DNA from 3 places in the Celeribacter sp. ULVN23_4 genome. Region 1 is predicted to be linked to each of the others. Evidence: riboswitches for the same ligand, from Rfam matches in the RefSeq annotation. Region 1 holds a riboswitch; each other region holds the start of a gene.

What was found. Region 1 has a riboswitch for cobalamin ahead of ACYBHZ_RS02890 (energy-coupling factor ABC transporter permease). Riboswitches for the same ligand answer to the same signal wherever they lie in the genome.
Region 2: it holds a riboswitch for cobalamin, as region 1 does, so the genes downstream of both, ACYBHZ_RS09745 (TonB-dependent receptor plug domain-containing protein) here and ACYBHZ_RS02890 (energy-coupling factor ABC transporter permease) in region 1, are expected to answer to the same signal.
Region 3: it holds a riboswitch for cobalamin, as region 1 does, so the genes downstream of both, nrdH (glutaredoxin-like protein NrdH) here and ACYBHZ_RS02890 (energy-coupling factor ABC transporter permease) in region 1, are expected to answer to the same signal.

The regions. Positions count from the first base shown of each region.
Region 1 is NZ_JBTVYO010000001.1:569,711-577,587, forward strand. It holds gene ACYBHZ_RS02875 (lytic murein transglycosylase) at 1-434, shown strand, start outside; gene ACYBHZ_RS02880 (siderophore-interacting protein) at 615-1,373, shown strand; gene smc (chromosome segregation protein SMC) at 1,704-5,159, opposite strand; cobalamin riboswitch at 5,349-5,569, shown strand; gene ACYBHZ_RS02890 (energy-coupling factor ABC transporter permease) at 5,607-6,281, shown strand; gene cobW (cobalamin biosynthesis protein CobW) at 6,330-7,403, shown strand; gene ACYBHZ_RS02900 (hypothetical protein) at 7,410-7,562, opposite strand; gene cobN (cobaltochelatase subunit CobN) at 7,627-7,877, shown strand, end outside.
Region 2 is NZ_JBTVYO010000003.1:185,766-193,642, reverse strand. It holds gene ACYBHZ_RS09760 (formate dehydrogenase subunit gamma) at 1-132, opposite strand, end outside; gene ACYBHZ_RS09755 (LysR family transcriptional regulator) at 235-1,122, opposite strand; gene ACYBHZ_RS09750 (Tex family protein) at 1,249-3,645, shown strand; cobalamin riboswitch at 3,736-3,935, shown strand; gene ACYBHZ_RS09745 (TonB-dependent receptor plug domain-containing protein) at 4,064-5,887, shown strand; gene ACYBHZ_RS09740 (ABC transporter substrate-binding protein) at 5,888-6,766, shown strand; gene ACYBHZ_RS09735 (FecCD family ABC transporter permease) at 6,763-7,746, shown strand; gene ACYBHZ_RS09730 (ABC transporter ATP-binding protein) at 7,743-7,877, shown strand, end outside.
Region 3 is NZ_JBTVYO010000001.1:927,463-935,339, reverse strand. It holds gene nrdF (class 1b ribonucleoside-diphosphate reductase subunit beta) at 1-733, opposite strand, end outside; gene nrdE (class 1b ribonucleoside-diphosphate reductase subunit alpha) at 749-2,875, opposite strand; gene nrdI (class Ib ribonucleoside-diphosphate reductase assembly flavoprotein NrdI) at 2,857-3,327, opposite strand; gene nrdH (glutaredoxin-like protein NrdH) at 3,344-3,565, opposite strand; cobalamin riboswitch at 3,654-3,841, opposite strand; gene ACYBHZ_RS04590 (ribonuclease D) at 4,221-4,832, shown strand; gene ACYBHZ_RS04585 (KpsF/GutQ family sugar-phosphate isomerase) at 4,848-5,810, shown strand; gene lptC (LPS export ABC transporter periplasmic protein LptC) at 5,820-6,419, shown strand; gene lptA (lipopolysaccharide transport periplasmic protein LptA) at 6,437-6,943, shown strand; gene lptB (LPS export ABC transporter ATP-binding protein) at 6,940-7,671, shown strand.

The DNA of each region.
Region 1 (7,877 bases):
GACTGAACCACAAGATGAGCGTGCGCGACTGGGAGCGGCTTGGCGTCAAAGCTCGCAGCGGCTCTCTGGGTGCGGGCAATCTGCAAGCCTCCGTGCTTTTGCCGATGGGCCGCAACGGTCCGGCCTTCCTCGCCTATCCGAATTTCGAGGTCTATTTCGAGTGGAACAAAAGCTTTGTTTATGTGACCTCCGCTGCCTATTTCGCCACCCGCCTCGAAGGCGCGCCGGTCTATAATGCGGGCAACCCCGATGCCGGGCTGACCGCAGCGCAGATGAAACAGTTGCAGCAGAAGCTTGTGAACATGGGCTACGACGTTGGCGGTGTGGACGGCATTCTCGGCGAGAAAACGCGCGAGGCGGTGCAGAGCGTTCAGGAGAAACTGGGCCTGCCGGCCGATGCCTGGCCGACACCCGCGCTGCTGTCACGTTTGTGAGTGCACAGGGGGTGTGGAGGCCTGAGGCTTGCTTGTTCCTGATGATTTTACTTAGGTATCAAGCGCCGAGCAACAAACCCGCCGCGTGCCGTAAGCGTTAACGTCAATCAACGCACAGATATAAAACCGCAATTTGCGGGGCGACATCTGTGCGCCCTGAGACTTTAGGACATGATTGATATGACCGATACCTTGCAACCCCCGACGATCCGCCGCATGCGGCATGAATTGAAATTTCGCGAGCTGACGGTGGCCCGCACCGAACGGCTCACGCCGCACATGATCCGCATCACCTTAAACGGCGAGGACTTGGCAGATTTCGCCAGCGGCTCTTTTGACGACCACCTCAAGGTCTTCGTCCCAAGTGCGGGCGAGCCTGCGAAACGCGACTACACCCCGCGCCGCTTTGACACTGACGCCCGTGAATTGACCATCGATTTCGCCGATCACGGCGAGGGGCCAGCGGCCAGTTGGGCGCGAACGGCAGAGCCCGGAAGTGCGCTTCAAATCGGCGGGCCGCGCGGCTCGCGGGTGATCGAAGGCGATATTGCCCATTGGGTTCTGATCGGCGACGAAACGGCGCTTCCGGCGATGGGGCGCAAACTCGAAGAGCTTCCCGCAGGCGTCAAGGTCACCATGATCGCCGCCGTTACTGGGCCGGAAGACGAACAAGTGATTGAAAGCCAAGCCGATGTGACAACTCACTGGCTTCACCGCCCAATGTCGGAGGCCACGGAGGCCAAGCCTTTCCTCGACGTCCTGCCGCAGTTGGTGCTGACGCCGGGCACCTTTGTCTGGATTGCGACCGAGGCCGGGATTGCCAAGCAACTCCGCGAAGCTGTGCTTGCGATGGGACATTCGTTGCAGTGGCTCAAAGCTGCCGGCTACTGGATCAATGGCGAGGCCGAAGCCTCGATCAAGGATCTGGATGCCGAGTAACGGCAGCGATTGGATTAACCACGATCTGTGCAGATAACCGCGCGGACTTTACGGTTTGGTAAGGAATCTGTTAGAGTCTGTAACAACGAAATGGGACCTCCAGTGTCATCATCAAATGCCCCGGCGAAGCGGCTACTTCGCCGGGGCTCTCTTTTTCAGGTCAAAGCCCGATCCAGAGCCGGATGATTGCCACGGCGAGCGTCGCCGCCGCGAGGATCACCATCCATTTTCGAAATGGTTTCTCTTCCAGCCTCATCACCTCCTGACACCGCAATGGGTTGCGGCATGATCAGGACTAAAGAGGAAAGCTTGGGAAAGTCTTAACCAAGTTTATGCGACAAGCGCCTCGGCCTTTTTGAGATCGACCGACACGAGTTGGCTCACGCCCTGTTCCTGCATGGTCACGCCGAACAAACGATCCATGCGGGCCATGGTCACGGCGTGGTGGGTGATCACCAGGAACCGCGTATCGGTGCGCTGGGTCATCTCGTCTAGCATGTCACAAAAACGGGTCACGTTCGCGTCGTCCAAAGGCGCGTCCACCTCGTCGAGCACACAGATCGGCGCCGGGTTCGCCATGAAAACCGCGAAGATCAGCGCCAGCGCGGTGAGTGTCTGTTCACCACCCGACAGGAGAGACAGGGTCGAGAGTTTTTTGCCCGGCGGCTGGCACATGATCTCAAGGCCAGCTTCCAGAGGGTCGTCACTTTCGACCATCATCAACTTGGCCTCACCGCCCCCAAAGAGGTGGGTAAAGAGCATGGAGAAGTTACTGTTCACCTGCTCAAATGCGGTCAAAAGACGTTCCCGCCCTTCGCGGTTCAGCGAGGCGATACCTGAGCGCAGCGTCTTGATCGCCTCTTCCAAGTCTTCTTTTTCTTTCAAGAGGGTATCGTGTTCCTCACGCACCTCTTTCGCGTCTTCCTCGGCTCGAAGGTTCACCGCGCCGAGACTGTCGCGCAGGCGTTTGAGGCGGTTCACATCCACCTCAATCTCGGCATGGGCCGGAATTTTCTCCGGATCGACATCCAGCTCTTCCAACAGCTTCGCCGGGGTCGTTTCCAACTCTTCCCGGATGCGCTCGATCGCCGCTTCGACAGTCTCTTTTGCGGCATCCCGGCGGGCCTCAGCGGCGGCGCGGGTTTCGCGGGCCTCGGAGGCCAAACGCTCCGCCTCACGCTCCGCATGCACCGCTTCGCGCAAGCTTTCCTCCGCAACAGCGAGCGCGTCAGAAGCGCGTTTGCGGCGATGCTCGGCATCCTCGATTTGCGCCATCAGGGCTTCGCGTTTTTCCGCGATCTCCTCGGGCTGAGCGGCCGCCTCGTAAAGCTCTTCCTCGGTCGCTTCCTTGCGATCCTGCAATTCCGCAACGCGCCTGCCCGCCGTATCAAGGCGGTGCCGCCAGCCGGACAGCTCCTTGGTCACCTCTTGCGACCGGCGGGTCCGCGCCTCGCCTTCGCGGCGGATTTCATCATGGGACGAGCGCTTGGTCATCATGGTGATCCGCGCGGCCTCGACGGCGAGTTTCACCTCTTCGATATCCGAACGTGCTGCGTCGAGATCGGGCAGGTCTTTCACCGCCTTCTCCGCCTCGCGCAGACGTTGGTCGGCTCCGCGCGCCTCTTCCTCATGGCGGGCCACGGCGAGACCGAGATTCTCGACCTTGCCTTCCGCCAACGTCTTTTCATTTTCCACCCGCGACAGGGTCCGTGCGGCCTCCGACATGGCGCGGTCTGCATCGCGGCGCGCTTCGCGAGCCAGACGGTCGGCTTCGGTCAGGCGGGCGAGGTCGGCCTTCAGATGTTCGTGGGCCTGCGCTGCACCGTCCGCCTTGGCTTCCGCCGCGACGAGTTCCTGCTTCAGGTCTTCAAGCCGGTTGAGTTGTTGCAACCGCAGCGCGGCCGCCGAAGGCGCATCCTCGGCCCCGGCGCGATAGCCGTCCCAACGCCAGAGATCGCCCTCAACAGAGACCAGCCGCTGACCGGGTTCGAGATCGGCTTGCAACCGCGCGCCATCCTCGGCACGGACAAGACCGATCTGCGCCAGACGACGCGACAGAACCGGCGGCGCGGTGACATAGCCCTCAAGCGGCTCAACACCGTTGGGCAAATCTTGATCATCCGGGTATTCCGGCAAAGTGACCCAGCCAGAAGCCTGATAGCTCTCAATCGCAGGCTGTCTCAAATCATCAGAAAGCGCCGCACCGAGCGCTTTTTCATATCCTGATTTGACTTTCACCAAATCCAAAAGCTGTTTGCCGCCGATCTGATCGCGGTCGAGCATTTTAGCCAGAGCCGACACTTCGGCCTTGAGCGCACCGACCTCGCCCTCGGCCTCTGAGCGCGCCGCACGGGCCAGCGCCTCACGCGATTGCGCTTCTGTTCGAGCCTCGTCGGCCTCGATCAGCATCGCCTCGGCTTCTTCGGTGCGCGCGACAGCTTCTTCCTGCTGCGCTTCCGCCTCTTCCAGCGCCTCGGAAGAATGCGCCAGCGTTTCGCGCGCCGCGTCCACAGCCCCACGAGCCCGGTCGGCCTCGCCACGGGCGCGGTCCAGCGTCTTGCGGTTGTCCTCGACCAAACGGTTGGCAGATTGGTGCCGCGCCGCGAGACGAGCAACATCTTCGGTCATTTGCGACAGGGCCGTTTCGCGATCGGCCAAAATTTGGCTCGCCTCGGATGCTTCCGCAGCCGCTTCCAAGAGCTTCGGCTCATGACCGTCTGCGGCTTTGATAAGTTCCTTCTGCTCCCATTCCAGACGCGAAATGGTCTCTCCCGCATCCTTGTTGAGCTGTTCCTCGCGGGCCATGTCGGCGACCAGTTGATCGATCCTACGCGACAGGGTTTCAATCATCTCGCGCGCGCGGCGTTCCTCGTCGGACAGCTGATCGCGGGACACAGTCAAACGCTGCAACACAGCCGCCGCGATGGCTTCTTCCTCGCGCAGCGGCGGCAGCGCCTCTTCAAAGCTTTCGCGCTGTTTTGCGGCATCGCGGGCGAGGCGCTCTGCTTCCGAGGCCTGCGTCAACCGGGTGCGCAAAATGTCTTCGGCCTCAGACCGGGCCAAATCGGCATCGCGCCAGCGGCGGTAATGCAGAAGGCCTTCGGCATGGCGCAGCTCGGTCCCGATCTCGCGATAGCGCGCGGCCTGACGTGCCTGACGCGCAAGCGAGGCGAGTTGGCTGGCGAGCTGCTCGATTACATCATCAACGCGGGCAAGGTTGGTTTCCGCCCCCTTGAGTTTCAGCTCAGCCTCATGGCGTCGCTGATACAGGCCTGAAATCCCAGCGGCCTCTTCCAAGATGCGCCGCCGCGCCTTCGGCTTGGCGTTGATCAGCTCGGAGATTTGCCCCTGGCGCACCAGAGCCGGGGAATGCGCCCCCGTCGAGGCATCGGCAAAGAGCATCGAGACGTCGCGGGCCCGGACATCTTTCGCGTTCACCTTATAGGCAGAACCGGCATCGCGCGTGATCCGGCGGATGATCTCGACCGAGTCGCTGTCGTTGAACCCGGCGGGCGCGAGGCGCTCCGAGTTGTCGATCATCAGGCACACTTCGGCAAAGTTGCGCGCTGGACGGGTCGAGGCCCCGGCAAAAATCACGTCTTCCATTCCCGCGCCGCGCATCGCCTTGGGGCGGTTTTCGCCCATCACCCAACGCAGCGCTTCCAGCAGGTTCGATTTGCCGCAACCGTTCGGTCCCACAACGCCCGTCAGCCCATCCGCGATCACGAGATCGGTGGGGTCTACAAAGCTTTTGAAGCCGTTGAGACGCAGACGGGTGAAATGCAAGAAGGGCCTCTCTGTGATTCCTTTTGGATAAAAACTGTTCGGGAGGCTGCGCGCCGAGTCAACGGGGTAGCCGCGAGATATGGAGAAAACGGCATAGTTATCCACAAAATATTGCACATCGTTAGGATTTCGCCGAATTTCCCTTCGAACAAGCCGTGTCAAATCGCTTGACCCCGCCATGCTGCAACCGCCAAATAGACGCGTCATGGTTCCCCGAGACAGGTACAAAAGCCTTCGGGGAGAAATGGGAATGTGGTGCGTGTGATCCACCCCGGAACACAAAGCCACAGCCGCCCCCGCGACTGTAAGCGGTGAGTGCCCGTCGGCATACCACTGAGGGAAACCTTGGGAAGGTGACGAGAGCGCTTCGACCCGCGAGCCAGGAGACCAGCCCTGACCACATAACTCAACCCGCCGACGGGGATGTCGGCAATGGAGGATCATTCGATGCATATCGAACCCGGTATTGTCACCGGTGCGAAGATCGCACTGTCTTATGCCACCGCTGCTGGCGCTGGTCTTTACACACTCAAAGAAAGCATTGGCGCATTGCGCGAGACGGGCGCGGGATCGTTCCTAGCGCGGACCATCATCTCGACCGCCGCCGTTTTCGTCTTTTTTCAGGTTCTGCCGCATTACCCCGTGGGCGTTTCAGAGGTGCACCTGATCCTCGGCTCAACCTTGTTCCTGCTCTTCGGAGCCGCGCCCGCCGCGCTGGGTCTGGCACTCGGACTATTGGCGCAGGGCGTGTTGTTCGCACCCTTCGACCTGCCGCAATACGGCATGAACGTCACCACGCTTTTGGTGCCCCTGTTCGGGATTAAAGTGGTCGCGGGTCGCATCATCGCGCCGGACACGGCCTATGCCGATGTGTCCTACAAACAAGCCTTGGCACTATCGACGACCTATCAAGCGGGGATCGTGCTCTGGGTCGCATTCTGGGCCTTTTACGGGCAGGGCATTTCCGCCGAGAGCCTTGCCGCCGTCGGCATGTTTGGCGGCGCCTATATGACCGTCATCCTGCTTGAGCCGCTGGTCGATCTGGCTGTTCTGGCGGGGGCGAAAGCGATCAAAGGGCTCGGCAAAACCGGTCTCGTATCCACGCGCACGCTGTCGGCCTGAGCCGGTGCCGGGGCTTCGGTCCCGGCGAATTCTTTAAAGGATACTGATATGGCAGCGAAAATTCCTGCAACGGTCGTGACCGGTTTTCTCGGCGCGGGCAAAACGACCCTGATCCGGCATATGCTCTCGCATGCGGAGGGCAAACGGATCGCGTTGATCATCAACGAGTTTGGCGATCTTGGCGTCGATGGCGACATCCTCAAGGGCTGCGGCGATGCGACCTGTTCGGATGATGATGTGATGGAGCTGTCGAACGGCTGCATCTGCTGTACCGTCGCCGATGAATTCATCCCGACAATGAAAAAGCTTCTGGAGCGCGAGGACAAGCCGGATCACATCGTGATCGAAACCTCGGGGCTGGCTTTGCCACAACCTTTGGTCCGCGCCTTCAACTGGCCGGAGATATCGACGCAAGTCACCGTCGACGGCGTCGTGACCGTGGTCGATGGCAAGGCAGTGGAAGAAGGCCGCTTCGCCCATAACATCGCCGCCGTGGATGCGCAGCGCAAGCTGGACGAGAACCTCGACCACGAGGCGCCACTCTCAGAATTGTTCGAGGACCAGATCGCCTGCGCCGACATGATCGTGGTGAACAAGGCCGATCTTCTGGGGCTTTATGAGGCGGAAGCGCTGGTGCGCAAGCTCAAGGCTGAGGCCCGTCCGGGCGTGCATGTGCTGCGCGCGACGAATGGGGCATTGCCGGTAGATGTCTTGCTTGGTCAGGGGATCGGGGCCGAGGGCGATCTTGAGGCGCGCGGTGAGGTACATCACCACCATCACGACGACGATCATGATCATGACGACAATGATCACCACCATGACCATCACGAACACGGCCACGACGAGTTCGAAAGCTTCGTGGTGATCCGCCCGGAAATCAACGATCCGAAAGCCTTTTCCGAAACACTCGCCGATGTGATCCGTGAACACGACATTCTGCGACTAAAGGGATTTGTCGCGGTGAAGGGCAAGCCGATGCGTTTGGCGGTGCAGGCCGTCGGCCCGCGCGTCGACAGCTATTTCGATCAGCCCTTCGGAACCGCCCCGCGCCTGTCGCAGCTTGTTGTCATCGGCGAGGCCGGATTGGATCGCGCTGCGATCGAAGCCGCGCTGAAAGCGTGAAGGCCGTCACTCGGCCTTCTTCTTCTCCGCAGCGGCCTTCATCCGGGCAAGCAATTCGGCTTTGGGGGCCAGTTTGCCCTTCGGCTGCTGACGCTTGTGTTCACCATGTTTCGGCGCGCCGGAAACTTTCTTCGGCCCGCCCATTTTCGAATAATCCATCTCAGACCTCATTTGGGGTTTGTCGAGCAATGCCCTGAAACGTCGGGCGTGACAAGGAGAAGCGATGCATCTGCTCGCCGCCACCCCCGGTTCCATTGATGACGGCAGCGAGGCCGTCGACCTTGGCCAGACACCGGCCGATCTCGTGGTGATCTCGGCTGCGGACACAGAATTGGCGCTTTTGTCGGAAGCGCGGGCGGCCATGACGAAGGCGCCGTCTCTCCGTCTCGCCTCGCTTCTGCATCTGCGCCACCCGATGTCCGTGGACCTGCATCTCGACACCTGCGCCACCAAATCCCGCATGGTGATCGCCCG
Region 2 (7,877 bases), on a different contig from region 1:
GATCACACCGAACGCATCCTGCAACGCGTGCAGGATCGGCAAAAGCGGACCTTCGTGTGAGACATGTGCAGAGATAATTTCTGCAATGGTCCCGTCATCTGCAGACAGAGCGAGAGCGTGGGCTGGCGACATGGCTGACCTCATGGAATACGACCGTATACATTTTGACCATGTGACCACGCGCGACATCGTTAAATCAATATCGTTAAATCGTTAAATGATAGAGAAAAACTATCAAACTAGATCTGAAATCCGTCGCGCCTCGGCCAACAGCGCCGCCAAAACCGGCGTATTCGGATCACGGTGTGGCGCGATGAGCCCCACGCGGTGCCCGACCTCCCCACCAGAGAGTGGAATAAGATCGAGCGCCTTACCCTCAGTGAGAAACCGCGCCACGCCTTCGGGCAGGACTGTGATCCAGCCACCGCTCTCCACATGCGCGATCAACACCACCGTCGAATTCGATTCGACGCCCACCTCCGGCACCACACCAGATGCGCTCAGGTTACGGTCGATGATCCGTCGGTTCTGCATTTCCGGCGACAAAAGGCAGATCGGCACCCCGTCGAGATCGCTCCAATCGACCGATTTGCGCCCGGAAAAGACGCCCCCCTCAGCGCTCACCACCATGTAACGCTCTTCATAGAGCGGCACGGCACTCACGCGACCAAGAGGTTCATTGTCGAGATACGTCAGCCCCGCGTCCGCATCGAGATCGTCCAGCATGGTCAGGATTTGCGACGAAGGTTTCGACAGGATCGTCAGGCGCACATTCGGATGCGCCGTCATGAACACGGTCGAAAGCCGCGCGGCCCAAGTGAGCGCCGTCGGGATCGCCGCAATCCGCAACTGCCCGGACAGGCCATGTTTCGTCGCCCGCATTTCATCGCGAAGCTGGCGGCTGTCGGCGACAATCTTGCGCGCCCAGACCAAGGCCCTTTGCCCCTCCGGCGTCAATCCGCCGAAGCGCGAACCGCGAAAAATGAGCTGCACGCCCAACTGATCTTCGAGCTGCTTGATTCCCGCCGAAAGGCTGGGTTGCGTGATGCCAAGCGAGATCGCGGCCCGCCCGAAATGGCCCTCTTTGGCGACGGCGATGAACATTTCGAGCTTGCTCAGCATAGGGAGGTTCCGATCAAAAGCGCTTCTTTTGATAGGCATATCATATCACCCCCAAACAGGCCACGTCTCCTCTTGGCGCGGCCGATCAGGACCGCTAAGACAGACGTCCCGACAGGAGGACCACAGTTGAGCACGCCCACCGATCCGCAAACATCCGCGCGTATTGCCCGCACCATCGCCACCGACATCGCCGCCTCGCAGACACAGGTCTCCGCCGCGATCGGGCTTTTGGACGAGGGCGCGACCGTCCCCTTCATCGCGCGCTATCGTAAAGAGGTCACGGGGGGCCTCGATGACACGCAGTTGCGTCTTCTCAATGACCGCCTCTCCTACCTGCGCGAGCTTGAAGCCCGCCGGGTGACCATCCTCAAATCCATTGAGGATCAGGGCAAGCTGACCGACGAGCTCAAACGAGCCATCGCAGGCGCGGAGAGCAAATCAACGCTCGAAGACATCTACCTGCCCTACAAGCCCAAACGCCGGACCAAGGCGATGATCGCCCGCGAAAACGGCTTGGAGCCTTTGTTGGACGCGATCAAATCGGACCGCTCCGCCGATCCCGAAAAACTGGCCGAAGGCTTCATCTCTGAGGCCGTCCCCACCGTCAAAGACGCGCTCAACGGCGCGCGTGACATCGCCACCGAAGAGCTCTCAGAAAGTGCAGAGCTTCTCGGCAAGCTGCGCGATTTCATGCGGCGCGAGGCGCTTGTCACCGCGAAGGTCATCGCGGGCAAGGAACAAGAAGGCGCGAAGTTTTCCGACTATTTCGACCATTCCGAGAAATGGGCTGACATCGCCTCCCACCGCGCGCTTGCCATCCTGCGCGCCGCCAAGGAAGAGATCGTCACGATGGACATCGCGCCCGAGCCGGAAGACGGCGCGGCACGCGCCATCGCCATGGTCGCGTCTTATCTGGGCACCGCATCGGAGCAGCCCGGCGATCTGTGGCTGCGCACCGTGGCGCGTTGGGCTTGGCGGGTCAAATTTGCGATCTCGCTGCACATCGACCTGCTGGGCGAGTTGCGCCAGCGTGCCCATGAGGACGCGATCACCGTGTTCTCGCGCAACCTCAAAGACCTTTTGCTCGCCGCTCCGGCGGGCGCGAAAGCCACGCTCGGCCTCGATCCGGGTATCCGCACAGGCGTCAAAGCCGCCGTGGTCGATGCCACCGGCAAGCTCTTGGAAACCGCAACGCTCTATCCGTTCCAGCCGAAAATGGATGTGCGCGGGGCAGAGGCGAAAATCATCGATCTAGTGACCCGTCACGGCGTCGATCTGATCGCCATCGGCAACGGCACCGCCAGCCGGGAAACCGAGAAACTCGTGGGCGAAACGCTCAAACTCCTGCCGCCCTCCGTCAAAGCCCCGACCAAAGTCGTGGTCTCGGAAGCGGGCGCGTCGGTCTATTCCGCATCTGAGCTTGCCGCCACGGAATTCCCCGATCTCGACGTGTCGCTTCGAGGCGCGGTCTCCATCGCCCGACGTCTGCAAGACCCGCTCGCGGAATTGGTGAAGATCACACCCGAAAGCATCGGCGTCGGCCAGTATCAGCACGACGTCGACCAGCGCCGCCTGTCACAAGCGCTCGAAGCCGTGGTCGAAGACGCGGTGAACGCCGTCGGCGTGGACCTGAACATGGCCTCTGCGCCGCTCTTGGCCCAAGTCGCGGGGCTCGGCCCGTCACTCGCCCAAAGCATCGTCATCCACCGCGACATCCACGGCGCTTTCCCCTCGCGAAAATCCCTGCTCAAAGTTTCCGGCCTCGGCCCGAAAGCCTTTGAACAATGCGCGGGTTTCCTGCGCATCCGCGAGGGCGACGAGCCGCTCGACGCCTCCTCCGTGCACCCGGAGGCCTATGACGTCGCCCGCGAGATCGTCAAAGCCTGTGGCCGCGACATCCGCGATATCATGGGCAGCCCCGCCGCGCTCAAGGGCCTGCGCGCCGAGCAATTCGTCACCACGGACTTCGGGCTACCCACCGTGCGCGACATTTTCACAGAGCTGGAAAAACCCGGCCGCGACCCGCGTCCCGAGTTTAAAACCGCGACCTTCACCGATGGCGTCGAAGACATCAAAGACCTGAAACCCGGCATGCGGCTTGAAGGCACCGTCACCAACGTCGCCGCCTTCGGCGCGTTCGTCGACATCGGCGTGCACCAAGACGGGCTGGTCCACGTCAGCCAGCTCGCCGACCGTTTCGTCAAAGACCCGCATGAGGTGGTGAAAGCTGGAGACATCGTTTCTGTGCGCGTCACCGAGGTGGATATTCCCCGCAAACGCATCGGGCTTTCGATGCGCAAGGACGGCGGCGCGTCCGAAGATCGCAAACCCCAACAGTCGCGTGGCAACCCAGCTGGCAACGGCGGCAAAGGCAATTACGGCGGCAAGCCCCGTGGCCCCAACCCCGGCGGTCCGAAAGGGCGCGGCGCGCACAACCAAGGCAAGGGCCAAGGTGGACCCCAAAGCGGTGGCCAAGGTGCCCTCGGCGCGGCTCTGCTTGATGCGATGAAAAACAAGCGCTGAGCAAACCCGCCGCCACGCGCCCTTCCGCGACGTGAAGCCATATATAATGACGCGATTGGCCGGAGAATCTTGACTTCTTCGGCCATATCGCTTTTCTGCACCCATTCAAGTTCCGGCATAACACCCGGATAAAAGGGAACATGGAACGGGCCCTAACGCCCGAAGCCGTGGCTGCCCCCGCAACTGTGAGCGGTGAGCGAGGCCAACCAGAGCCACTGGGATTTCCCCGGGAAGGCTGGCTGTCGCCGAGATCCGTGAGCCAGGAGACCTGCTTGGATGATCACCCTTTTCCGGGCGCGGGGCGTGCCATGGAAGCGGCACATCCGCAGCGGTGACGCACTCACTGTCTGCGGAGCATTCCTCCACAGGCCCAAACGGATCACGGGAAGCCGCGCGCTTCTTTTCAGGAGGATACTCCATGCACGCCCTTACCAGCCTGCGCTTTTCATTGCTGGCCTCTGCCGCATTAACCCTACCACTTGCCGCCCTCGCCCAAGACGCGGGCGAGATATACACTCTGGACGAAATCGTCGTCTCCGGAAGCCTGACGCCCGTCGCCAAAAGCGACACGGGCGCGACGGTGGAGACTTTGGGCATCGATGAGACGGGCGACGCCGCGCAATCGGTTTCTGATGTACTCTCTACTCTGCCCGGCGTCTCGATGAGCCGCAACGGCGGTGTCGGAGCCAGCACCACATTACGCATTCGTGGCCTCTCCTCCAATTACATCGGAGTACGGATCAACGGTATTGACGTGACAGATGTGGCAGGCCCTCAAGCACAATATGATTTCGGCGGGCTACTTTCCTACGGCATCTCCTCGATTGAGGTACTCAAAGGCTCGCAATCCGCGCTCTACGGCTCCGAAGCTATTGCCGGATTGGTCAGCATCGACACACTCTCAGGCGAGCCCGGACTGAGCACGACCGTTGAGGCCGGCAGCTACGGCACCTACTCCGCAGGTGTCTCCAACAAAATCGAAAGTGACACCGGCTCTCTGGCTTTCACACTTTCTCACTTCAAAACCGATGGTTTCTCTGCACAGTCCAACAACACCGAAGATGACGGGTTCGAGGAAACCACTCTGACCTTTGGCCTGGAGCAAGACGTCAGTGACACTGTAACGTTTGGGCTAAGCGGTCTCTATCGCACGTCTGATCTGGACTATGATGTCTCCTTTGATACCTACGCGACCGCAAGCCGCGAGGAAAAAGGTCTGCGGGCCTACGCTCAAATCCATGGCGATCTCGTGACGCATGAAATTGGCGCTTCAATGTTCCACGCCGACCGGACCAACCTGTCAGGCGGGGCGGCAATCGACTACATCAGCCGCCGCAAGGAATTCACATACCTCGGCTCCGCCGACATTTCCGCCATTACGACATTCACTTTTGGTGCCGAATATACCGAAGAAAAATTCAAGGTTCTCAGCGCGTGGGGCAACACCATAAACAAAGACCGCAATGCCGCCGTGAAAGGAGAGATTTTGATCGAGCCGACCTCTGGGCTGAACATTTCCGCCGCATTGCGCTATGACGACCATTCCAAACTCAGCGATCACCTTTCGGGACGCCTTGCTGCCGCATGGGAAGTCACACCCGATTGGATCATACGTGGGGTTCTGGGCACTGGTTTCCGCGCCCCCTCGCTCTATGAACGCTACAGTGACTATGGCAACCCCGACTTCACCGAAGAAACCAGCCGCAGCGCTGAATTGAGTGTTGAGCGCCGCTTCTTGGGCGATGATTTCGCAAAAGCAACGCTGTTCTACACGGAAATCGACGACAAAATTGACTACAACTACAGCACCTATGCTTACGAGCAGATCGGCGGAACCACCACGTCCAAAGGTCTTGAGCTTTCCGGGCGCTATGGTCTGTCGGAACGGTTCGCACTCTACGGTAACTATACCTATACCGATGCCGAACATAGCAACCAGCGCGCGGCACGGGTTCCGCGTCATGACGCCTCCATCGGCCTTGATACCACTCTGACGGACCGCCTTTCCGGTGCCTTCGAAGTGCAATTCGTCTCAGACCTCAAGGACATCGACACCTCCACCTCGACGCTCTTCGATCTGGATGACTACACGTTGTTCCACGCAAGCCTGTCCTATGACCTGACCGACAAGGTTCAACTCTACCTGCGCGCAGACAACCTGACCGACGAGGATTACGAAACCATCTCAGGCTACAACACGCCGGGTCGCTCCGCCTATATCGGCGTCAAAGCGTCCTTCTAAGTGCGCCCTTCTGCGCTCATAAGCTTCGCCGCCGCCCTTGTCTTCACGGGGGCGACGGCCTTTGCCGACAATCTGTCCGAGCCACCGTCGAAGTCACTGTCGAAGCCACCGTCCGAGACCGCCCCCAAACGCGTCGTCTCGATCAACCTCTGCACCGATCAGCTCGCCATGATGATCGCAGCGCCCGGACAACTGCTCTCGATCACAGACTACGCCCGCGACCCGAGCGCCTCCGTGATGGTCGAAGAGGCACAGGCCTATCCCGTCAATCACGGTCAGGCCGAAGAGGTCTACCTTCTCAAACCCGATCTCGTCCTCGCCGGGCAATATACCGCGCGGGCCACCGTTTCGATGTTACGGCGGCTGGGGATCGAGGTTGTGGAATTTGCTCCGGCGCGCTCGCTCGATGATGTGCCGGTCAACCTTCTCAAAATGGGACAGGCGCTTGACCGCGAGGATGTCGCACAAACCATCGCCGATGATTTTGCCCGACGCTTGTCCGACACAAGTCCGACGCAAAGCCGACGCCCGACTGCGGCGACTTATGCGGCCAATGGCTACAGCACCGGGGCCGAAAGTCTCGCCGGTGACATCATCGAAGCCGCAGGCCTCAAGAGCCTCGCGACAGAGCTCGGCCTGCCCTATGGCGGGTTTCTTCCGCTTGAGGCTTTGGTCATGGCCGATCCCGATCTGGTAATCTCCGGACGCGGACAAGGCGGCTACGCGCGGGCCGAAGAGGTTCTATCCCATCCCGCCTTGACCCATTTGAGCGGGGGTCATATGGCCTTTCAGGACCGCGATTGGATTTGCGGCCTTCCCGCAGTGATCGGCGCGGTGGAGCGGCTTCGGGACGTGCGCGAAAGGCTGGAAGACCAATGAAATATCCGTGGCTTATCGCACTCCTCACCGGTTTGATCATCGCCCTGTTCGCGCTCTCTTTGGTGATCGGCGTGGCGCAGGTCGGCCCTATCGAGAGCCTCGTCGCCCTGTTTTACGACAGTGATGGCCCTCTCAGCATGGTGATGCGCGAGATCCGCCTGCCGCGCGCCATTCTCGGCGTGATGGTCGGCGTGAGCCTTGGCCTGTCGGGGGCTGCGATGCAGGGCTATCTGCGCAACCCTCTGGCGGAACCCGGCGTGATCGGCATCTCCGCCTCCGCAGCGCTCGGCGCGGTCATCGCCCTGCAGACCGGCCTTGCCGCCCTCTTCGCCCTCGCCCTTCCGCTCGCCGCCCTCGCCGGCGCCGCCGTCTGCGTCACCCTCCTCCTGCTCCTCGCCGGGAGCGGCGGAACCCTGTCCCTCATCCTCGCCGGGATCGCGGTCTCCGCCTTGTCTTCGGCGCTCACGGCATTGGTGCTCAACCTCTCGCCAAACCCTTTTGCCGCCAATGAAATTGTCTTCTGGATGATGGGGTCTCTGGCCGATCGCTCGTTCCTGCATGTCTGGACCGCGCTGCCCGTCATGGCCATCGGCTGGGCGCTTCTGGCCTTCACCGGACGCGGCATCGACCGTCTGACATTGGGCGAAGAAGCCGCCGCCTCCATAGGCATCAACCTCAAGCGTCTGCGCCTTTTGCTCGTCGCCGGGGTCGCCGCCTCCGTCGGTGCAGCCACCGCCGTTGCGGGGGCCGTCGGCTTTGTCGGCCTCGTCGTGCCCCATGTCCTGCGCCCGCTCGTCGGCGCACGTCCGGCGCGGCTTCTCCTGACCTCCGCATTGGGCGGCGCGGCGCTTGTTCTGACTGCCGACATTGCCGTCAGATTGATCCTACCCGGGCGCGATCTGAAACTCGGCGTCCTGATGGCTTTGGTCGGTGCGCCGGTGTTCTTCCATCTGATCTGGCGGATGCGGGGGCGGTCATGACAGTGTTATCCACGCATAATCTCACGGTTCGCCGCGGCAATCGCATCACCCTCGACCACGCCTCCTTTACGGTCGCGCCCGGCGAATTCGTCGGCCTGATCGGCCCCAACGGCGCAGGAAAATCCACGCTC
Region 3 (7,877 bases), 360 kb from region 1:
GCTCTTCGGTATACTGGTTCTCGATCTCGTAAAGCTCGAACAGCAGACCATAGGCATAGTCTTTCAGCGCCTGTTGTTCCGCTTCCGGCAGTTTTTCGATGCCGCGCTGGAATTTGTAGCCGATGTAATAACCATGCACCGCCTCGTCGCGGATGATCAGACGGATCAGGTCGGCGGTGTTGGTCAGTTTCGCGCGCGAAGACCAGTACATCGGCAGATAGAAGCCAGAGTAGAACAGGAAGCTTTCGAGGAACACCGAGGCGATCTTGCGTTTCAGCGGATCGTTGCCCGGCGCGTAGGTTTCCAGAATGGCTTTCGCCTTGGCCTGAAGATGCGGGTTTTCTTCGGACCAACGGAACGCCTCATCCACCTCTTTCATCGAGCAAAGCGTCGAGAAAATTGAGGAATAAGAGCGCGCATGCACGGCTTCCATGAAGGCGACGTTGGTGAGCACGGCTTCCTCATGCGGCGTCACCGCATCGGGCATCAGAGCCGGCGCGCCGACGGTGTTCTGGATCGTGTCCAGAAGCGTGAGCCCCGTGAACACACGGATGGTCAGGCGCTGCTCCTCTTCGGTCAGGGTAGACCAGCTCGGGATGTCGTTCGACAGCGGCACTTTTTCCGGCAGCCAGAAGTTCACGGTCAGACGGTTCCAGACCTCAAGGTCCTTGTCGTCCTGAACCCGGTTCCAGTTGATCGCACGCGGGATGCGGATATCGGTCATATCTTTCATAACTCTTGGCTCTCCTTACAGCGTGCAGGACACGCAGCCCTGAACCTCGGTGCCCTCAAGGGCGGCCTGGCGCAGACGGATGTAGTAGATGGTCTTGATGCCTTTTTTCCACGCATAGATCTGCGCTTTGTTGATGTCGCGCGTGGTGGCCTCGGCGGGGAAGAACAGCGTCAGGGACAGACCCTGATCGACGTGTTCGGTGGCCGCGGCATAGGTGTCGATCAAGGCTTCCGGCCCGATCTCATAAGCATCGCGATAATATTCGAGATTCTCGTTGTCCATGAAGGCGGCCGGGTAATAGACACGGCCGATCTTGCCCTCTTTGCGGATCTCGATTTTCGACACGATCGGGTGGATCGAGGAGGTCGAGTTGTTGATGTAGCTGATCGAACCGGTCGGCGGCACGGCCTGAAGGTTGCGGTTATACAGCCCGTCCTTCATCACAGCCTCTTTCAGAGCCGCCCAATCCGCACGGGTTGGCAGGTCCATCCCGTCGAACAGAGCCTTCACCGTCTCGCTTTCCGGCAGCCAGTCGCGGTCGGTGTATTTATCAAAAAAGGAACCGTTGGCGTAATCGGAGGTCTCAAAACCTTTGAAGCTCTCACCGTGATCGCGCGCCAAAGCGTTGCTTTCCCGGATCGCGTGATAGGCAACAGCGGCGAAATAGACCGAGGTGAATTCGACGCCTTCCGGGGAACCGTAATGGATGTGCTCGCGGGCCAAAAAGCCGTGCAGGTTCATCTGGCCGAGGCCGATGGCGTGGCTTTCGTCATTGCCGCGACGGATCGACGGCACAGAGTCAATCGCCGACATTTCGGACACAGCGGTCAGGGCGCGCACAGCCGTGCCGACCGTCTGGCCAAGGTCTTTGCCGTCCATCGTTTTCGCAATGTTGAGCGAGCCGAGGTTACAGGAGATATCGGTGCCGAGATGCGAATAGCTCAGGTCGTCGTTGAACTCGGAGGCTTCGTTCACCTGAAGGATTTCCGAGCACAGGTTCGACATGTTGATCCGACCCTCGATCGGGTTCATCCGATTCACCGTGTCTTCGAACATGATGTAGGGATAACCGGATTCGAATTGAATCTCCGCGAGCGTCTGGAAGAACGCACGGGCGTTGATCTTTTTCTTGCGGATACGTTTGTCGTCCACCATCTCTTCGTATTTCTCGGTGACCGAGATTTCAGAGAACGGCACGCCATAGACTTTCTCGACGTCATGCGGCGAGAACAGGTACATATCTGCGTTTTTCTTGGCGAGCTCAAAGGTCACGTCCGGGATCACGACGCCCAGAGACAGGGTCTTGATGCGGATTTTCTCGTCGGCGTTCTCGCGTTTCGTGTCGAGGAAACGCAGGATGTCCGGGTGGTGCGCGTTCAGGTAAACCGCACCCGCGCCCTGACGTGCCCCAAGCTGGTTGGCGTAGGAGAAGCTGTCTTCGAGAAGCTTCATCACCGGGATCACACCGGAGGACTGGTTCTCGATGCCTTTGATCGGCGCGCCGTGTTCGCGGATGTTGGTCAGGAGCAGAGCCACCCCGCCACCGCGTTTCGACAGTTGCAGCGCAGAGTTGATGCCGCGACCGATGCTTTCCATGTTGTCTTCGAGACGCAGGAGGAAGCAGGAGATCAACTCACCACGGGATTTCTTGCCAGCGTTCAGGAAGGTCGGCGTTGCGGGTTGGAACCGGCCCGACAGCATTTCGTCCATGAAGGCCATCGCAAGCGCTTCGTCGCCGCGCGCAAGTGCCAGAGCAGTCATCACGACACGGTCTTCATAGCGTTCGAGAAAGCGCTGCCCGTCACGCGTTTTCAGCGTGTAGGAGGTGTAATATTTGAACGCACCGAGGAAGGTCGGGAAACGGAACTTCTTGGCATAGGCCTCGTCCCAGATCTTGCGCATGAAGTTCTTGGAATACTGATCGAGAACTTCGGCCTCGTAATAGCCTTCATCGACCAGATAGCCGAGTTTCTCGTCGAGCGAGTGAAAGAACACCGTGTTCTGGTTCACATGCTGCAGGAAATATTGCCGCGCGGCCATGCGGTCGGCCTCAAAGCGGATATGCCCCTTCTCGTCGTAGAGATTGAGCATGGCGTTGAGCGCGTGATAGTCCGTCGTTCCGTTCAGGCCATCGTCGAGCATGGCGCATCCCCCGTGTGTGTGAGGCCCAGTTTCTGGCCCATTTTCTCCAACCCGGCGCGAACCCGGGCAATATCAGTGTCGAATCCCGCCAACTCGAACTTGTAGAGCAGCGGGACATTGCATTTGCGGGCGATCACATCGCCCGAACTGGCAAACAAAGTGCCGAAATTTCTGTTTCCGCTGCCGATGACGCCTTTGAGAAGCGCGCGAACTTCGGGATCGTTCAACAGGCGAATGACCTGTTTGGGAACCGCGCCACGCCCCTCACCATCTGCGTAAGTCGGACAGATCAGAACAAAAGGCCGGTCGATCACCGGCCCTGACTCCTTCGGAGAGATCGGAATGCGTTTGGCGGGAAGCCCGAGCCGATCCACGAAACGCACCGTGTTCTCCGATGTGGAGGAATAGTAGACGACATCCGGAATGCAATGCGGACGTGGCGCCGCCGGCATCGGATTCCCCATCGGCTCAGACCAGACGTGCGATCATGTCAGGACGGAAACCGGACCAGTGGTCCTCACCCGCGACAACGACGGGGGCCTGACGATAGCCGAGACCGGTCACATGGGTCATGGCGTCATCGTCTTGGGTCAGGTCGATCACATCGTAATCCACGCCCTTCGCGTCGAGCGCGCGGGTGGTAGCCGTACATTGCACACAGGCGGGTTTGGAATAAACGGTGATGCTCATCTCTCTGTCCTCAAGCTCGTTTTTAATGTGAGTTCTGGACGCGAGCACGGCGACACGCCGCTTCACACGCCCGCGAACCCTCCGTTCGTGGTCATTCTTCATTCTGGCAGATATCCTGACTTGCAGCTCAAACACCTCCGCCCACCTTCCCGGCAAAAGCCAGTGGATTTTGGACATCGATTTGCCGCTTACAGTTGCGGGGGCAGTGCGGATTTCAACCGTCTTCCCTGTTCGCCAACCGACTCAACGGCCAGCACCAGAATGTCCCCACATTTGCAGCCGTGAGCTCATGGTGTCAATCTGGAATACACCAGATACAGTAGGAAAAATTTTTATCCACACCACAAATAGCATATTTTGATCAGAAGACCAAAAACCGCCCAACGCGCCGGAAAAGCCGAATTGAGGCGCATTTCGCCCCAAAGGGCGCCCTTTAAGGCCCATTTTGCGCCTTCTCCGGCGTTTTGCGCGCGCCACTAGATTTAGCATCCCCACCCTCAGACACATATTTCGTCACACCGCGTTTCGACGATAAAAGCACCCCGCCCTACGCAGGCCCAGAGCAGCGACGCTCCCTTGCCCCAGACCAACGGAAGCCTTATGCACAGACCCAACACCGACACAGCGTCGGATTTCAGAACAAAGGGTCAGAGCCATGGCGAATTTTCTGTATAAAAACGACCTTCCGGACGATCTCGACCTCGGGCCAGTTGTCGCCATTGATTGCGAGACCATGGGGCTCAATCCGCACCGCGACCGGCTGTGCCTCGTCCAGATGTCCGGCGGCGACGGCAATGCGCATCTGGTGCAGGTCGCGCGCGGCCAGACCGAAGCGCCGAACCTGTGCAAAATGCTCGCCGATCCGAATGTGCTCAAACTCTTCCATTTCGGCCGCTTCGACATCGCCGCGATGTATCACACCTTCGGCACGCTCGCCGAACCGGTCTATTGCACCAAGATCGCCTCGAAACTCGTGCGCACTTTCACCGACCGTCACGGGCTCAAGAACCTCTTGGACCAACTGTTGAAAGTCGACATTTCCAAGTATCAGCAAATGAGCGATTGGGGCGCGGAAGACCTGACCAATGCGCAGCTCGATTACGCCGCCTCCGACGTTTTGTATCTGCATCAACTGCGCGACAAGCTGAACACCATGCTGGAACGCGAAGGCCGTATGGAAATCGCGCAATCCTGTTTCGACTTCCTGCCGACCCGTGCCAAGCTCGATCTTGAGGGCTGGCCCGAGATCGACATTTTCTCTCACTGACCGGAGCCGAGCGACATGACACAGCCCGTCCCTTTTCTTGAGACCGCCCGCCGTGTGATCCGGCAGGAGGCAGATGCGCTCGGCCTGCTCGCTGAGAGCCTCGGCGCGGAATTTACCGCAGCCGTTGAGACGATCCTCGCCGCCAAGGGCCGCACCATCGTCACCGGCATGGGAAAATCCGGCCATATCGCGCGCAAGATCGCGGCGACCCTGGCCTCCACCGGCACCCCCGCGCATTTCGTTCATCCGGCTGAGGCCAGCCACGGCGATCTCGGCATGATCGGCGACGGCGATGTGTGTCTCGTCCTGTCGAACTCCGGGGAAACGCCGGAGCTTGCCGATGTGATCGCCTACACCCGGCGCTTTAAAATCCCGATGATCGGCGTTGCTTCGAAACCCGACAGCTCGCTGATCCGGGCCTGTGATGTCGCGCTCGTTCTGCCGAAAGCGGCTGAGGCCTGCGGGCACGGGATCGTGCCGACCACCTCGACCACGATGACGCTGGCGCTTGGCGATGCCATCGCGATTGCGTTGATGGAACATCACGCGTTCACCGCCGATAATTTCCGCGTTCTGCATCCGGGCGGCAAGCTTGGCGCACGTCTCACGAAAGTGCGGGCGCTGATGCACACCGACATGCCTTTGGTGCGCGCCGACACCCCGATGCGCGACGCCCTGTCCGTCATCTCCGAAAAGGGCTTCGGCGTGGTGGGTGTCGTGGAAGCGGACGGCCAGCTGACCGGGATCATCACCGACGGTGACCTGCGTCGCCATATCGACGGGCTTCTGGACAAGACCGCCGGTGAGATCATGACCAAAGGGCCGATGACCATCACCGCCGACGCTCTGGCCGAAAAGGCCGTTGCGCGGATGGATGAGCGTGCGATCACCTGCCTCTTTGTGCGGGAAACTGCCGATGACGGGCGTCCTTGCGGGATTCTGAAAATTCAGGACTGTCTTCGCGCCGGTGTCGTGTAAGACGTCCTTATGGCGCGGTACGACAACCCCTATTCCAAATTCGTGGCCTTCGCGAAGATCGCCCTGCCGCTGGCAAGTCTGGCGGTCTTGGCGACGCTGTTCCTGTTTGCCCGCGGCAAGGAGATCGGCGTATCGATCCCCTATGCGGATGTGGATTTGGAAACGCTCGCCCGCGAACAGCGTGTCGATAAACCGTCCTTTGCGACGGTGACACGCGACGGGTCCGAGCTTGAAATTTCCGCTGACGCCGTCCGCCCGGACCTGTCCACGCCGGACGTGGTCAATTCGACCGTCATTCACGGCGCGCTCAGGATCCCCGGCAATGGAACGGTCACGATGAAAGCCAATGACGGCGTGATCGACGGCCCGACCAAGATCGCCGAACTGTCCGGCGATGTGGAGATCGTGACCTCCACGGGCTACACGATTACGTCCGAGCGGATCGCCACGCTTTTGGATGTGTCCAAGATCGAAAGCCCTGGAACCGTCGAGGCGGAAGGGCCCGCAGGTGATTTAACAGCCGGTTCGATGGAAATTTCACAAGATCCGGAGACCGATGCCTACCTTCTGGTTTTCAAGAACGGGGTGAAGCTGATATATCAGCCCTGATTTTCGAGGAATTACACGTGCCCACCATCCGGTCCCTTTCGATCCGCTGCGCTTTGTCTCTGGCGCTTTCCGTTTCAAGCCTGCCCGCGCTGGCGCAGGGCGCTGAAATCGCCTTTGGCGGCCTCAAACACGACAGCTCGCTTCCGGTCGAGATCACCTCCGACCAACTGAGCGTCGATCAGAACACCGGCAAGGCGCTCTTCACCGGCGATGTGGTGATCGGACAGGGGCCGATGCGGCTCGCGGCCAGCACCGTCGAAGTGATCTACGCAACGGAAAGCAGCGACATCGCCAAGCTTTTGGCCTCTGGCGGCGTCACGATCACCAATGCGGGCGAAGCGGCCGAAGCGCAGAATGCGGAATATGACCTCGAATCAGGCACCGTCACCCTGACGGGCAATGTGATTTTGACGCAGGAAAACTCTGTATTGTCCGGCAACCGGATGGTGATCGACCTGAACACCGGGACGGGCCGTATGGACGGACGGGTCAAAACCATCCTGCAATCCGGGAAGGATCAATGAGCGACACCTCCGGGCTGAAAGTCCGCAACCTGCGCAAAGGCTACCGCAAACGGACCGTGATCCGTGACATCTCCCTCGACCTGCATCGAGGGGAGGTGGTTGCGCTTTTGGGGCCGAACGGCTCCGGCAAGACCACCTGTTTCTACTCCATCGCAGGGCTCGTCATGCCCGAGGGCGGTGAGGTGACGGTGGATGGCCGCGACATCACACTTTTGCCGATGTATCGCCGCGCCAAGCTTGGCATCGGCTATCTCCCGCAGGAGGCCTCGGTGTTCCGCGGCCTCTGTGTCGAGGACAACATTCTCGCCATCCTCGAAGTCTCCGAAAGCGATCCGCTGCTGCGCCGCGAAAAGCTTGAAGACCTGCTCTCTGAGTTCTCCATCGCTCATCTGCGGCGCGCGCCGGCCCTGTCTCTTTCGGGTGGCGAGCGGCGCCGAGTCGAAATCGCGCGCTGTCTGGCGTCTGATCCGTCCTACGTCCTGCTCGACGAGCCGTTCGCAGGGGTCGATCCCATTGCAGTGGCAGAAATTCGCGGACTGGTGTCTGACCTTAAGACCCGTGGCATCGGCGTCCTGATCACGGACCATAACGTACAGGAAACATTGGGAATTATTGACCGCGCCTATATTCTTCACGACGGCCATGTCCTGATGTCCGGGACCAAGGAAGATATCGTCGCAGATGAAACCGTCCGCCGGGTTTATCTGGGCGACAATTTCCGCATCTGAAGACGGGTTTCCATTGACATTTCCCCCATTTCTGACGCCTTATAATTATCCAATGCGTGACGTGAGAATGACAGCCTGCGCCATGGCACGACAGGGCCACTGGGCGCCAGAAAACACCGGGACACATTGTCTGGGTTCCCTTCCCGTCGCATGCATTGGATTCCCGCTTTCAACAAAAACCCAGGATCTCGCAGGGACGCCCGATT